2 linked regions of the Puniceicoccus vermicola genome follow. The protein of the gene in region 1 binds, or shares a complex with, the protein of each later gene. Links are inferred from orthologs where the notes say so. Each region holds a gene or a part of one and is shown in the gene's direction. Other genes may lie near its edges. The genes, in order: uvrB and H5P30_RS00015.

The links.
Region 2: the proteins of uvrB (region 1) and H5P30_RS00015 are in contact, whole or in part, in a crystal structure (PDB 7EGT), measured with the Thermus thermophilus proteins. The link is inferred for Puniceicoccus vermicola from one-to-one orthologs. Residues at the interface, in WP_096411307.1 of Thermus thermophilus: Glu23, Leu25, Arg26, Asp27, Gly28, Glu29, Arg30, Phe31, Arg55, Glu326, Asp327, Phe328, Glu379, Ser382, Gln383, His398, Gly400, Arg401; in WP_096412145.1 of Thermus thermophilus: His654, Arg656, Phe657, Gln666, Asp668, Glu669, Lys680, Arg681, Leu682, Ser683, Lys685, Tyr686, Ala687.

Annotation. Positions count from the first base shown.
Region 1 is NZ_JACHVA010000089.1:14,435-21,857, forward strand. The notes cover bases 2,942-5,856. They hold uvrB (excinuclease ABC subunit UvrB), read left to right. Parts: upstream 2,942-3,336; coding sequence 3,337-5,376; downstream 5,377-5,856. Other genes in these bases: H5P30_RS11510 (DJ-1 family glyoxalase III), read right to left, coding at 2,942-3,185; H5P30_RS11520 (transposase), read left to right, coding at 5,475-5,856. Outside these bases: 23S rRNA (guanosine(2251)-2'-O)-methyltransferase RlmB, read right to left, coding at 1-253; H5P30_RS11500 (iron chelate uptake ABC transporter family permease subunit), read right to left, coding at 265-1,128; H5P30_RS11505 (dihydrolipoyl dehydrogenase family protein), read right to left, coding at 1,205-2,584; more of H5P30_RS11510, read right to left, coding at 2,637-2,941; more of H5P30_RS11520, read left to right, coding at 5,857-6,431; dxs (1-deoxy-D-xylulose-5-phosphate synthase), read right to left, coding at 6,468-7,423. UniProt on the Escherichia coli protein: The UvrABC repair system catalyzes the recognition and processing of DNA lesions. A damage recognition complex composed of 2 UvrA and 2 UvrB subunits scans DNA for abnormalities.
Region 2 is NZ_JACHVA010000001.1:24-7,486, reverse strand. What follows is about bases 2,647-5,601. They hold H5P30_RS00015 (ATP-dependent helicase), read left to right. Parts: upstream 2,647-3,102; coding sequence 3,103-5,100; downstream 5,101-5,601. Other genes in these bases: H5P30_RS00020 (bile acid:sodium symporter family protein), read left to right, coding at 2,647-2,708. Also shown: H5P30_RS00025 (hypothetical protein), read left to right, coding at 338-1,474; more of H5P30_RS00020, read left to right, coding at 1,758-2,646; rpsR (30S ribosomal protein S18), read left to right, coding at 5,700-5,897; H5P30_RS00005 (L-threonylcarbamoyladenylate synthase), read left to right, coding at 5,931-6,917. UniProt on the Escherichia coli protein: A helicase with DNA-dependent ATPase activity. Unwinds DNA duplexes with 3'-5' polarity. Translocates on single-stranded DNA with 3'-5' polarity. Initiates unwinding more efficiently from a nicked substrate than double-stranded DNA.

The DNA of each region.
Region 1 (7,423 bases):
CGCGAACCGTATCGGTGATCCCGCAAGCGCCTTTTTTGGGGGCGATCACAGCAGTCACGCCAGCGCCGGAACAGGTCCGGAGGCAGGCACCGAGATTGTGGGGATCCTGAACCCCGTCGAGGACGAGGACAAAGGGGTTCTCGGTCGATTCGAGCAGGCGGAATAGGTCTGGCTCGTCGACAAGATGCACGATGGCCGATCCCCGGTTGTAGCGTGGGGGTTTACGCAGTTTCTTGATCGAGTTTCTACCCATGGTTGGTGGATCTAAGAGTGTTTGGCGGGTGGGCGCTGGAGGAGCAGACGAAGGGCCCCGTGACGGAATCCGAAGAGGTATGCCAGAAAAACGGCTCCTCCCAGCATGAGAACGATGACGGCGCCGACCCGGAGGTCGAGCCAATAGGAAATGAAGACGGCGAGAACCGAGACAATGGCTCCGAGAAAGCCTCCGCCCCAGATGAGGGATTGAGGGCTTTTGGAAAACTGGAGCATTGCGGCAGCCGGTGCGACGAGCATCGCAACCGAGAGGATGCATCCCACGGCTTGGATCGAAACCACAAGCCCGAGGATCACCAATCCGGTCAGTAGATAACCGAGACGGCGCACGGGGACACCTTGGCTCTCGGCGATGGTGGGTTCGAAAAGAAAGAGGAGGAGGGGGCGTGCCAAGGTGATCAATGTGATGAGGATCACTGCGGAGGCCCCGAATGACATCCAGAGATCGGGGTTGGAAAGGGCGAGGATGTTCCCGAAAAGCCAGTGCTCAAGCTCCATCGGGGTCGGGATTTGATCCAGAATGAGCAGCCCGCCCGCAAAGGCGGCGGTGTAGAGCACCGCGAGCGCGGAGTGGCTGTCGATCCGTGAGGTGCGCGCGACGAATACAGCCACGAGGCCAACGAGTAGGGCGGAGATCAGGGCTCCGATGAAGGCGGTTGCGGTGGTTAGTCCGGCGATGAGGATTGCGACGGCGATTCCCGGCAGCAGGGTGTGGGAGAGAGACCCCACCATGAGTGCGGATCGGCGCATGACGACATAGCCACTCAGGAATCCGTTGGTAAATCCCACGACGGCGGCCGTCCAGGCTGCGCGTTGGATGAATTCAAAGGAGAGTGGCTGGGAAAAGAAATCCACGAAAGGCGTCTACTACGAATTCGGGACGGGGGGAATCCTCAAAATCGCTGGGAGTAAAACCGGCGCAGAGAATTGATCAGCCGGCCAAATCCTCAAGCGGATAGGTCCAGATCTCCGAGAGAGTCGGGTGATACCAAGGTGCTTTCATGATCTCGTCGACAGTGGCACCGGTTCCGACAGCGACAGCCATCGAATGAATCAGTTCCCCGGCGTCGCGACCCACGCATTCCGCGCGATGGATCTTCCGGTCAGAGGAGCTTGAGAAGAGGCGAACGTATCCGCGACGGGCTTCCATCAGCATCGATCGGCCATGGTCGGAAAACGGAAACTCGGCAATTTGCAGAGAGTCTCCCAGATTCTCACGAATCGTCTCTTCAGAGGGGCCAACCGAGGCAATCTGTGGATCGGTGAAGACCACAGACAAGACCTTGTCATAATCGACGGGCATTGGCTCGAGTCCCAGTGAGTGGCGGGCGGCTGTTTCACCCTGCAAAATGGCGATATGGACGATCTCGTGAGGGCCGGCGCAGTCGCCTGCGGCGTAGATCCCTGGATGAGAGGTCATTTGGTACTCGTTGGTGCGGATGTGCCCGCTGGAGCGAGTTTCTATGCCGATCTCTTCGAGTCCCAGTTTCGCGGTGGCTGGCTTGCGCCCCAGCGCGTTGAAGAGGAATTGCGCTTGCCGAATCACGGCCCGGTGTCCCTGGCGGAACTGCACGGAAACTCCGTTCTCGTTCGGCTCGATGTTTTCGATGTCGGTGTGGGTGAATAGTTCAACCCCTTCGTCGATCAATGCTTCTTCCAAGACCGCAGCCATATCCGGCTCAAAATCGGAGAGAATGTGAGGGCTGCGCTGAATCATGATGACCTTGGAGCCAATCCGGCAAAGAAACTGCGCCAGCTCACAGGCGACGACTCCACCTCCAAGGACGATGACCGATTCGGGAACGGTATCGAGGTCGAGGATATCATCGCTGGTCAGGAAGGGAACGTCGGCCAGCCCGGGGACATCGGGCACCGAGACATGAGATCCAGTCGAGATTAGGATACGGTCCGCAGAGATCTGCGTCCCGTCATCAAGGATAACCGTCCGATCCGGACCAAGTTTGCCGTTCTGGCGAAACAGGTGGTAGCGGTCCGATTCAATCTGCGAGCGGCGGTGTCCGGCGAAATCGGCAATCATATCCAACTTGCGCTGATGGAGGGCCGCCATGTCGACTTGAGGGCGGGAGATATTAAGTCCCAATTTGCGGCTTTCCCGGGCCAGTTGAAGAACATCCGCCGAGTAGAGGAGCGTTTTCGAAGGCATGCAGCCGCGGAGAATACAGAGCCCTCCGAGCTCTTTGCTTCCGTCAACAATCGCGACTCGTTCGACGTGCTTTCTCGCCAGTGATGCTGCGTTGTATCCCGCGCTGCCGCCCCCGAGGACGAGAAAATCGAAATGATCTTGGCTCATGTTGCCCGGTCAGAATTGAGAGATTTGCCCACGAATGCAAGCTGACGATCCCTTAGGCATTAGGGAGGCAGATGGAGGTGGCAATCTCGTTGGCGGTCTCCTCGTCGTAGAGGTCGGCGACGATGGAAAGACCGAAGGCGACGGCGGTTCCGGCCCCGCGGGAGGTGATGAGGTTCCCATCCTGGACCACGGGGTCAGGGAGGATTTCCTGAAGTTCTTCTGCGACCGAAAAATGCGCCGTATAGCGCTTTCCCGAAAGAATGGCCGCTTCATTGAGGACGGTCGGAGCAGCGCAGATGGCTGCAACCAGGAGGTTCTTCTCGTAGAATTCGCGAACGACCTCGAGGACAGCAGGGTTCTTTCGAAGTGATTTTGCCGCTGGGCCTCCGGGGACAATCAGGGCATCGAAGGGTTCATTGCGGCAGTCGGCCAGGAAGGTGTCTGCCTGAAGGCGAACCCCGGTTTTTCCCTCGACCAGCAAATCCGTACCGGTTGCCGCGAGAACGACTTCGGCCTCGGCGCGGCGGAGAATATCAATCGGGCTGATGGCCTCGATCTCTTCGAAACCATTTTCCATAAGGACCAGTACTCGCTTCTTCATGGAGGAAAGATGAGGGACAACTGGAGGAGTTTCAAGGAATCGCCGGAATTTGCCGTCTGGACGAACGAAGATCAGACCAGCATTTTGCAACGGGACCGGATAAGCCGTTCTCCCCGTTGACCGAATCAAATTTTCGGTCAGTCTTGGGGAAATGGGAGAGTTTCGTTTACAGTCAGACTATCAGCCGACCGGGGACCAGCCTCGGGCCATCGAAGAATTGGCGGATTCGATTAAGACCGGAAACCGTTATCAAACCCTGGTGGGGGTGACTGGATCGGGAAAGACTTTCACCATGGCGAATCTGATTCACCAATTGAATCGGCCAGCCTTGGTCATCTCCCACAATAAGACTTTGGCCGCCCAGCTGTTCTCGGAATTTAAAGGATTTTTTCCGGATAATGCCGTCGAATACTTTGTCAGCTACTACGATTACTATCAGCCGGAGGCCTATGTCCCGCAGACGGATACCTACATTGAGAAGGACTCCTCGATTAATGAGGAAATCGAGCGTCTCCGCATATCAGCGACGAGCTCTCTCTTGACCCGCCGGGATGTCGTCGTCGTGGCCAGTGTCTCGTGCATATATGGCTTGGGGAGCCCGGAGGATTTTCGCGAGATGATGATCGAGATCCGTCCGGGAGAAGAGCTCGGCCGGGATGCTTTCCTCGAGCGGTTGGTTGAGAATCTTTACGAGCGCAACGACGTGGAGCTCTCGCGGGGGAAATTCCGGGCTCGCGGGGAAGTGGTCGATGTTTTTCCGGCCTACCGGGAGAGTGCGATTCGAGTCGAGTTCTGGGGAGATGAGGTCGAATCTGTAAAACCACTCGATCCGCTTACCGGTGAGACCGGGGAGGCCTTTGAATATTTCTTCCTCTATCCCGCCAATCAGTACATCACTCCGAAAGATAAGTTAAAAGGGGCCGTGAAGGAGATTCGGAATGAGTTGGATGGTCGCGTCAAGGAGTTCGAACAAGACCAGCGCCTTCTCGAAGCCCAGCGAATTCGGATGCGCACCGAGTATGATCTCGAGATGTTAGAGGAGATCGGTTTCTGCAGCGGGATCGAAAACTATTCCCGGCATCTCAGTGGAAGAAACCCCGGTGATCGTCCATTTTGCCTAATCGATTTCTTTCCCGACGATTTCCTCCTCATCATTGATGAGAGTCATGTAACGGTCCCGCAAATCGGGGCCATGTTCAACGGGGACCATTCGCGCAAGAGCCGCCTCGTTGATTTCGGTTTCCGCCTTCCTTCCGCTCTCGATAACCGCCCCCTCAAGCCAGACGAATTCCGTGAAGTCACCGGTCAGACCCTTTTCGTCTCCGCAACCCCCGCTCCGTATGAGATAGGGATCTCTCAGAAAGTTGCCGAGCAGATCATCCGCCCAACCGGATTGGTAGACCCCATCATGGAGATCCGGCCGATCAAGGGACAGGTGGAGGATACCATGGCCGAAATCCGCAATACCCGTGAGAATGGAGACCGGACCTTAGTCACTACCTTGACCAAGAGAATGTCCGAGGACATTGCCGACTATCTACGGGAAGATGGGATCTCAGTAGAATATTTGCACTCAGACATTGATGCGATCGAGCGGGTTGAAATTTTGAGGCGGCTACGTTCAGGAGAATTTGATGTTCTGGTCGGAGTCAACCTCCTGCGAGAAGGCCTGGACCTCCCCGAAGTGGCCCTAGTCGTAATTCTCGATGCCGACAAAGAAGGCTTCCTCCGAAGTGAAACCAGCCTGATCCAGACCGCAGGTCGCGCCGCCCGCCATGAAAAGGGGAGAGTCATCCTCTACGCAGACCGCATCACTGGATCCATGCAAAGGGCCATTGATGTGACTGAGTACCGCCGCGAGAAACAGCTCGCCTACAACAAAGAGCACGGCATCACTCCAACTGGAGTACGAAGAAAGGATCAATCCAGCCTACATCGCCCCAAAGAAGAACCTACCCCCATGGTAGTAGCCGAAGGAGTAGGGGACGAGGACGTAGCCGCCGTCATTGCCGAATTGGAAGAAGAGATGCAGCAAGCCTCCCTCGACCTTGAATTCGAACGCGCCGCAATTCTCCGAGACCAGATCCAGGCGCTACGCGATGGAGAAGCAACATTACCCAGTTTTTCCGGTGGAAAAAGCACCCGAAAGAAGAAGGCCAAGGGTGGGAAATACCGGCAGAAGAAGAGGTGATTGAAATCAATGATCAACATAATGTATTCAGATTATTGGATTTAATAGAAACGTTCTATTAAATTTGACGATAATACATCGATAGGTGATAGTAGGGTATGGGCAGACGCAGACATCGTATTTCGGATCAATTGGCTTATTATCATCTGATGAGTCGGACTGTGAACGGAGAAGCTCTCTTCGGGGATCGGGAGAGGGAGGTGTTGCGGAAGATGATCTGGCAGGTTGCTGAGTTTTCTGGGGTTCGGGTGGTTACTTATGCGGTCATGAAGAACCATTTCCATATTTTGGTGGAGGTGCCACCAGCAGGGACGGAGGTTTCGGATGAGGAGTTGGTTCGTCGGTATCGGAAATTGTATCCTAAGCCTACGCCTTGGAATCCGATGCCTGCGGAGGTTTTGGAGGGGCATTTGAAGGATAACTTTCTTGATGGGAGGGAGTTGCGCAAGGAGCTTACCCGAAGGATGCATGATGTATCGGAGTTTATGCGGACTCTGAAGCTTCGGTATACGCTTTGGTTTAACCGGTCGCGTGATCGTTTTGGGCCGCTTTGGTCGGCTCGATTTAAGAGTGTGCTGGTCGAAGGGGATCGGTGGGCTTTGCGGACAGTGGCGGCCTATATTGACCTGAACGCGGTTCGGGCCGGGCTGGTTTCGGATCCTAAGGATTATCGGTTTTGCGGGTATGCGGAGGCTCTCGGCGGTGGCCGATTGGCTCGGGCTGGGCTCTCGGTGGTGGATAAGGACCTGGCTGGTTATCGGCAGACTTTGTATGGGGCTGGCGATGGTGAGAAAGAGGGGAAAGCGTCTATTTCTCACGAAGAAGCGGTTCGGGTTTTGCGGGAGGAGAAGGGGAAGTTGCCTCTTTCAGTGGTTTTGCGGTGCCGGGTGAGGTATTTTTCGGACGGGATGGTGCTGGGATCGGAGGACTTTGTGCGAAAGGTCCGAGAAGATGAACCGGAGGGGAGGCGGGCGCGAAGACCTCACCCTCTACGGGGGAGTTATTGGAATGGGCTTGCCGTCGGGACTGGATTGCGGAAGCGCTTGTTTGAGTAGTCGGTAGCTACTCGCAGCTTTCCCGGCTGCCTTGAATTAGGAAGAAGTTGGGAGATTCTGGGTCGCTCCTATGGCTTCTAGCCGTTGGTTTACGCGATCGAAAATGCTCTGTGGATCCAAGCCGAAGGCTTGGCGGAGGTCTTTATTCGAGTTGCCGTGTTCGATAAATTGATCGGGCCAACCAATCCGCTCTACGGGGGTTGGGATTCCGGCATCGGAGAGATCCTCTAAGACGGCTGTGCCAAATCCGCCGGTGCGGACGTGATCCTCCAGGGTTACGATGAGTTTGGCGGATTTTGCCTGTTCCTGGAGGAGGGCGCTGTCGATTGGCTTGGCGAAGCGGGCGTTGACTACTCCTACACTCAGGTCGCTGATTTCGGCGATTCTAGAGGCTATGGTTTCGGCTTCGGAAATCATTGTTCCCAAGGCCCAAATTTGGACGTCTTGGCCTTGGCGGATCACTTCTGCTTTTCCAATTTCGAGGATTTTGGGTTCCTTTTTGATCGGAACTCCCGTGCCGCTGCCGCGGGGGTATCGAATGAAGGCAGGGCCCTGATGCTGCAGTCCGGTCGCAACCATATCGGTGAGTTCATCCTCATTTTGAGGCTGCATGATGACGGTCCGCGGTACTCCGCGCAGGTAGGCGATATCGAAAAGTCCGTGGTGGGTGGCACCGTCGTTCGGAGAAAGTCCGGCGCGGTCCATACAGAAGAGGACCGGTAGGTTTTGCAGGCAAATGTCGTGGATGATGGGGTCGATTCCCCGCTGGAGAAATGTGGAATAGATGGCGCAGACGGGATGGAGCCCGTTGGTGGCCATTCCCGCGGCGAAGAGAACGGCGTGCTCTTCGGCAATCCCTACATCATAATACTGCTGCGGGAGGCTGTCGCGCAACTTATCGAAACCCGTTCCGCTCGGCATGGCAGCGGTTATTCCGACGATGGTCTTGTCCTTTTTGCAGTGAGCGACTACGGCTTCGCCGACAACATCTT
Region 2 (7,463 bases), on another replicon or contig:
ACAAACCTGTCAATAGATCGTCCCGACACGGCAGGGAGTGCTTCTGCCATTCCCCGAACCAATAGGACCAGGCAAAGGCAGTCTCTCAATTTTTTGCAGGAAATGACCCTCTCCGCTAAATCCCCAATGAAGACATTGAAATCGCACGACTGCATTCGACAGGCTTACGCGGGGAAAGTCATGCGAGGACGGAAGAGCTTTTACCCTTTAAAATCCTATCGGAGACCATCGTTCTCCTCTCCTGAACAATCAGTAGGTCGCCCCCGCCCCCCCTCCATGAGGAACCGATTGAGCCTTGCCTTACCCAGGAAGAAACGCTCTGATTTTAGTCAGTTTCATGCAAAATATCCCCGGCATACTCGGCTGCCTCTTCGGGGCATGCGCGTTAATTATCGTCCTGCTGCAATCTCCCGACGAAACGAACCCGTCCGACAACCCCAGAAAGATATCAGAAAACAGCGGCGACCAATTTTCCAAGGGATGGGAGCGATCCAAGTCAGAACCCACCGTTGAGGAAGAACTCATGTCGGAAGCAGTCCTCCAAGCTGCCATCGATGAGGCCCTGGAAGCGAAGTTCGCCGATACCGAATGGTTTAGCACCAAATTGGCCGGACTGGCAGAGGATCCAAAAGGAAGCGACAAAATCCGGGAGGTGATGGGACGTCGAAACCAATACCACCGAATCGATCTTTCGGACTACCCCACGACCGAAGGAAAAATCGACGCAATCCTACGCAGATTTTTGGGCCAAAATCACTACAGTTCGAACAACGATCTGGTAAAACAAATGCGCGAAATGGGACCAGACTCGATCGACCTCTTGATGGAGCGCCTCAATTTAGTCGGCTCTCAAGACTGGGCTCAGCGGATGGCACTCGTTGACGCTCTGAAGGGTCGAATCCCCGAAGACCATCGCGAGGAGGTCATCCGTCAATTTCGAAAATCCGGTGCCTTTGTCGATTTCATCAAGGACTATCAGGTAACGGAAGTGGAAGACCAACTCATGGGAGTAATCGCCGGAACCCAACAATTTGAAAACAACCAACACACTGGGAACTATCGAGATCTCATGGAAGCGGCCATCCGCCTCAACCCCGACCGCGCCGAAGACGCTCTTTTTGAGCACGCCCGGTATGGGGATAGACCCGGCGAAGCTGCACAAATGTTAGCCAGCCTCCCCGACGTCGATCCTCGCCCTGCGATCGAAACCGCCCTCCCTCGCCTATCCAATCGATACCAGCGAGCCAACATGGTTCCGATCGCTTTGGAACACGGCGCATCCGGCAGTTTGGAGCTCGCCGAACGAGCTCTCCGAGAAAATGCGAAAGACGGATACCGGACCGATCAAGTCCTCAAGGCGGTCCGCCTTCATACCGGTGCCATTGGGGATCCCATTGACGTCGCCGACTGGATCGCCGCCAACCGGGATCAGTTTATCTGGAATCCCGAAGCGCGAGCCTATGTACTGCCGTAAGGTTTCGTCGATACAGCCGCAGAGGCAACGCTAGGCGCAGCAAGAGTACCACAGGCTGCCAGCCTGTGATTGAAAGCCGACCCAATCTCCGCAAACGTTCAAATCTCTGGGCATTCAGAGGCGGAGAGGCAAACGCAGGCGCAGCTGAAGCTACTGCCCTACTTGCAAAAGCAGCAGAGGCAGACCTAAAGGAACACTCCCACAGAGCTTGAAAGCTCTTCGTCCCCAATGCAGACAGACTTACGTCACAGATCTATCATTGCGGATTGGGGCCAATCCTTTCATGAAGAGAGAAGGAATCATGCTTACCCTGACGACCCGCCTTTTCCCGATCTGGGCCCTGCTCGGCTCGGCATTGGCCTTGGTCTGGCCCGATCCGCTTGTCGCCTGCAAGAACGCCATTGTTCCCTTGCTGGCGATCATCATGCTCGGAATGGGGCTATCGCTGACTTGGAATGAGTTTCGTGAGGTCTTTCGCACACCCAAGCTGCTTGGAATCGGCATGATGCTGCAGTTCGGGATCATGCCCGCTGCGGCCTATCTGATTGGAACCCTTCTGAACTTAACTCCGGCGGAACTGACGGGAATGGTCCTCGTCGGTGCGAGTGCCGGAGGGACCGCCTCCAACGTCATTTGCTACCTCGCCGGGGGACGACTGGCTCTTTCCGTAAACCTAACTCTCGCTTCGACCATCGCCGCCATCGTACTCACTCCGGCCCTCACTTGGCTCTACCTGCACCAAACGGTGCCAGTTCCCGCTGGAGCTATGCTCGTCAGCATTTTGAAAATCGTGGCCGCTCCTGTCCTTGTCGGGACCGCAATCAATTCGGCCCTCCGCAGTCGGCTCGACTCGATTCGCTCCGTTTTCCCCCTCCTCTCCGTCGCAGCGATTGTCTTCATCATCGCCATTATCGTCGCCCTCAACCGGGAGAACCTCTTGCACAGCGGTCTCCTGATCTTCGTCGCCGTCATTCTCCACAACGCCACGGGCTTAGGCTTCGGATACGGTCTCTCCCGTCTCTTCCGTTGTGATCGGATCACCAGCCGCACCATCGCCATCGAGGTGGGCATGCAGAACTCAGGCCTCAGCGTCACTCTTGCCCTCCAATATTTTTCGGCCGCGGCCGCCCTGCCCGGTGCCATTTTCAGTATCTGGCACAACCTGAGCGGAAGCCTCCTGGCGGCAATTTGGAGCGGGATAGGGAATCCGACAGAAACCTTACCGGACCGCTAGCAAAAATTCTTGCTGTATTCCTGGGTGGGGTGCGGCTTGGGCCAAGCCGGGCTATCGTGGGCAAGATGAGAAGGTTTACCGGTTTGAAGATTTTTAGGCCCTTGAATGCAGACAGGGTCGTCCGGACCAGCAGAACCCCTCCGCTTCCGATGGAAGCACCTCCCCTGCAAGCAAGGGAGGAGTCTCTATACTTGTCCCCTACAAGAGCATTTTCACGAACCAGGGATGCGGCTTGGGCCAAGCCGCGCTACCGGGGGCGACGTCTCCGCGCCCCAAAACCCCGCTTCTTCCCGAAGCATCCGCTCCTCTCCCCTAACCCCTCGCCCCTTGCCTCTTGCCTCTTGCCCTATTTTCAAGTTTGCAGCGCAACCACTCCTCTCCAAACATCGGAAGGATGGACTTTTTTGAAGCGGCAGAGGGCCCCGAGCCTCAGTTCACCTCCGGCATCAATTTCGAAGAGGAATTGAACGAGGAGCAATATGCCGCGGTGACGGCTCCTTTTGGCCCGTCTCTGGTTTTGGCGGGCGCCGGATCCGGGAAGACCCGAACTCTCACCTACCGGGTGGCCTGGCTTCTCGACCAAGGGGTGGACCCGAGCGCCATTCTTCTCCTCACCTTCACGAACAAGGCAGCACGGGAAATGTTGGATCGGGTGGCCGATCTTACCGGAGTTTCCTCCAAGCTTTTCTGGGGCGGCACCTTTCACCATATCGGCCAACGACTGTTGCGGAGATTTGGCGGACCCGTCGGAGTCAATCCCGGGTTTAACATCCTCGACCAAAGCGATTCCGAATCGCTCCTCTCGGATGTGATTCGCCGCGTTGACCCGAAATTTCTCAAGGACAAAAACAACCCGAAGCCGAAGGTTATCGCCAACCTCATCAGCTACGCGCGCAATACCTTGGAAGACGTCGGGGTGATGGCCCGCGAGCGCTACCCCTATCCTGCCAATCTGGGCCCGGACATCGGACGATTCGCCGCCGCCTATGAAAAGGAAAAGCGTAAGCAGGATGTCGCCGACTACGACGACCTCCTGGAACTCTGGCTCAAACTATTAAAGACGGATCCTTCCTTTCTGCACTACTGCACCCAGAAATTCGATCAGGTTCTCGTCGACGAATATCAGGACACCAACCGGCTTCAGGCCGCGATTGTCGACACCATCGGCTCGCACCACCGAGTCATGGCCGTGGGTGACGACTCCCAATGCATCTACACCTGGCGGGGGGCTGAGCTGAATAACATCATGACCTTCCCCGACCGTCATCCCGGCGGGAATATCTTCAAGATCGAGACGAATTACCGCAGCACCCCGCAAATTCTCTCCTTCGCCAACAGCGTCCTTGACGGCCACACCGGAGGAGGCTTCCGCAAAGAGCTGCGAGCCGTACGTCCGGATGGAAATAAGCCCATTCTCGTCTCCACGGTCGATACGACCCAACAGGCCGAATTCGTCATTCGCACAATTTCGCAAATGGTCGATAACGGTCGGAGTTACGGCGACATCGTCATCCTCTACCGGGCCCATTTCCAGGCAATGGACCTGCAGATGGAGCTATCGCGAACCGGCATCCCCTTCCAAATCACCAGCGGAGTCCGATTCTTCGAACAGGCCCACGTAAAGGACATCGTCGCCCAGATCCGCTTCGTGGCCAACCCACGCGACATCACCGCCTTCCTCCGCTTCGCCGGCCTCCTCCCTAAAGTGGGTCCCCGCACCGCCGAGAAACTGTACGCCTTCATCGTCGATTTTGCGGAGAAAAACCAACAGAACTTCTTCGATGTCCTTGGCGCCAAAGCCGTGGTGGCAAAGGTCCCTGCACCCGCCCGCGACGACTGGGAATCTCTGGCAACCACCCTGCGCGACTGTTATCACGCAGCGCACGACGAGAGCCCGGACGAAGTCGTTCGCCTCGCCGTCGAAGGCTGGTACGGCACCTACCTGCGGACTCTTTATCCCAACTGGAAATCCCGCGAGGAAGACCTGACTGGGGTCGTGGGGTTCGCCTCGCGATTCGAAGAGCTGAGCGAACTGCTCGCCCAGCTCATTCTTCTCAACTCGGAAGCGAGCGACCGTTCGATCGAGCCGGGAGAAGAGACGATCCGTTTAACCACCATCCACCAGTCCAAAGGCCTCGAATTCCCAGTGGTCTTCATCCTCGGCCTCGCCGACGGGATGTTCCCCCTGAATCGAGCCGTCGAAGAAGGGAATCTCGATGAGGAAACCCGCCTCTTCTACGTTTCGGTCACCCGCGCCCAAGACGAACTCTTCCTCTCCTACCCCATGGTCCAGTCACAAGGCGGCCCCCCACGTCGATTGCAACCCAGCCGCTTCCTCTCCTCCGTCCGCCCCGATTACTACGAGGCGGTGCGATACCGGAGTTCGTGGTAAAGAGGGATTTGGCGGTGGCCTAGGCGGTGAGGTCGCGCAGCAAAAGTACCACAGGCTGCCAGCCTGTGCGCGAATTCCTAGACCCTTCGCATTTTCTCGATTACACCTCGGCACCCGAGAATCGAATCTTCTTGAGCGCTCCCAAAGCGGAGGGGCAGAACAGGCTGAGGGGCAGCGCGTTGGGCGCAGCTAAAGCTACTGCCCTACTCCAGAAAGGCGCATTTCCGTAACCGCTCAGCTTCAGCTGCGCGGCCTGGCTTTCCGGACTCGCAGAGGAGACGGGACTGACATCCCCTGGGAGGACGGCCGAGGGCCAGCGCGAGCGAAGAGGCAACGCATCGGCCTAACAAAAGTACCACAGGCTGCCAGCCTGTGCGCGAATGCCAGGTTCTCTTCAAATTTTCTCGAACACACCTCGGCCCCCGAGAATAGAATCCTCTTGAGCGCTCCCAAAGCGGAGAGGCTGAACAGGCTGAGGGGCAACGCATTGGGCGCAGCTGAAGCTACTGCCCTACTTTCAACCTGAAACTTCGCCCCTTGAAAACTTCTGCAAATATTATGCTTGCCGTACCCTCCTCCTCCTATACTTTTCATCGCTTATGTCTGAAAACGAAGGCACAGAATCTAACGCCAAGAATCCTACCGATCTCACTTTTCGCGATACCGAGGAACTCACCCGCTTTGTCACCGACACGGGCAAGATCCTTCCGCGTAAGTACACCGGTTTGACTTCCAAACAGCAGCGCCACATCTCTCGGGTCATTAAACAGTCCCGGTCGATGCTGCTGATGAAGTAAATCCGGATTTTCCGGCGGTAACGCGACTCCCCCATGGACTGGCTCAGGGGCGGGGATATTGCTGCGCGCAATCAAGCCGCGAACCTCCTCCAATCGGGGCAGTTGGTCGCGGTCCCTACTGAAACAGTCTATGGCTTGGCTGCGGATGCCGCCAACGAAGCCGCGGTCCGATCCATCTTTTCGGTTAAGGGTCGGCCGCTTTTAGACCCCCTCATCGTTCATTTTGCCTCGCTGGAGCAGATCTCCGCGGTTTGCGAGGTACCTCCTGAGGCCCGCGCCTTGGCCGATCAATTCTGGCCTGGCCCCCTCACTCTGGTTCTCCCGCGCAAAGCGGACTGCCCCATCCCGTCCCTCGTTTCGGCGGGAAAGCCGACGTTAGCTGTCCGCATCCCGGGGCATCCTCTCCTCCGCCAACTGCTCATCGAGAGCCAGCTCCCCCTCGCAGCCCCCAGTGCGAATCCTTTCGGATACATCAGCCCCACCCGCCCGGAACACGTCGAGGCATCGCTCCATCAAGGCGTCGCCGCCATCCTCGACGGAGGCCCTTGCGAACATGGCGTGGAATCGACAATTGTCTCCCTGCCCGCCGAGGGAGGCGTGCGCCTTCTGCGCCCGGGACCGATTTCTTTGCCGGAAATTCTGAAAATCCCCGGCATGACCGAAGCGGCACCGGAAGAGAAAATTGCCGAAGACGCACCCAGTGCCCCCGGATTGCTGAAAAGCCACTACCGCCCGAGCAAAGGCATCGAGCTCTTCCCAGCTGGAAAGATTCCCGAAGTCGACTCCGAGCAAGAGGCAATCGTCCACCTCCGCCGACCCCAATCCCCCGCCCCGCAAGACTTTTGGCTGAGCGAAGACGGCAACGCCGCCGAAATCGCCCGCAACCTTTTCGACCTTTTGCGGCGACTCGATTCCCTCGATTCGATCCAAAACGTTTATGTCGAAATGCCCGACTCCGAAGACGGCGTCCTCAAAGCCGTGCGCGATCGACTGAGTCGAGCGGCCACGCCTCCGGATTGAAGAGAGACGTAAGCCTAAAGTTGCGAGAGATTTAATGCTGCGCTCGCTCACTTCTGACGCGAATCGAGAGCAGGATGCTCTCGCCACTTTCTCTTCCACACCGCAAAAGATCGACTCGAGCAACCCAGCCAAAGTTGTGAGAGCTTCCAGCTCTCTCCCTCACTTCCAATGCAAATCGAGAGCAGGATGCTCTCGCTACTTTCTCTTGCCTACCGCGAGAGGTCTACTCAGGCAACCCAGCCAAAGTTGTGAGAGCTTCCAGCTCTCTCCCTCACTTCCAACGCAAATCGAGAGCAGGATGCTCTCGCTACTTTCTCTTGCCTACCGCAAAAGATCTACTCAAGCAACCCGGCCAGAGTTTTGAGAGCTTCCAGCTCTCTCGCTCACTTCCAACGCGAATCGAGAGCAGGATGCTCTCGCTACTTTCTCTTCCCCACCGCAAAAGACCTACTTAGGCAACCCGACCAAAGCAGTGAGAGCTTCCAGCTCTCTCCCTCACTTCCGACGCAAATCGAGAGCAGGATGCTCTCGCTACCTTCTCTTTCC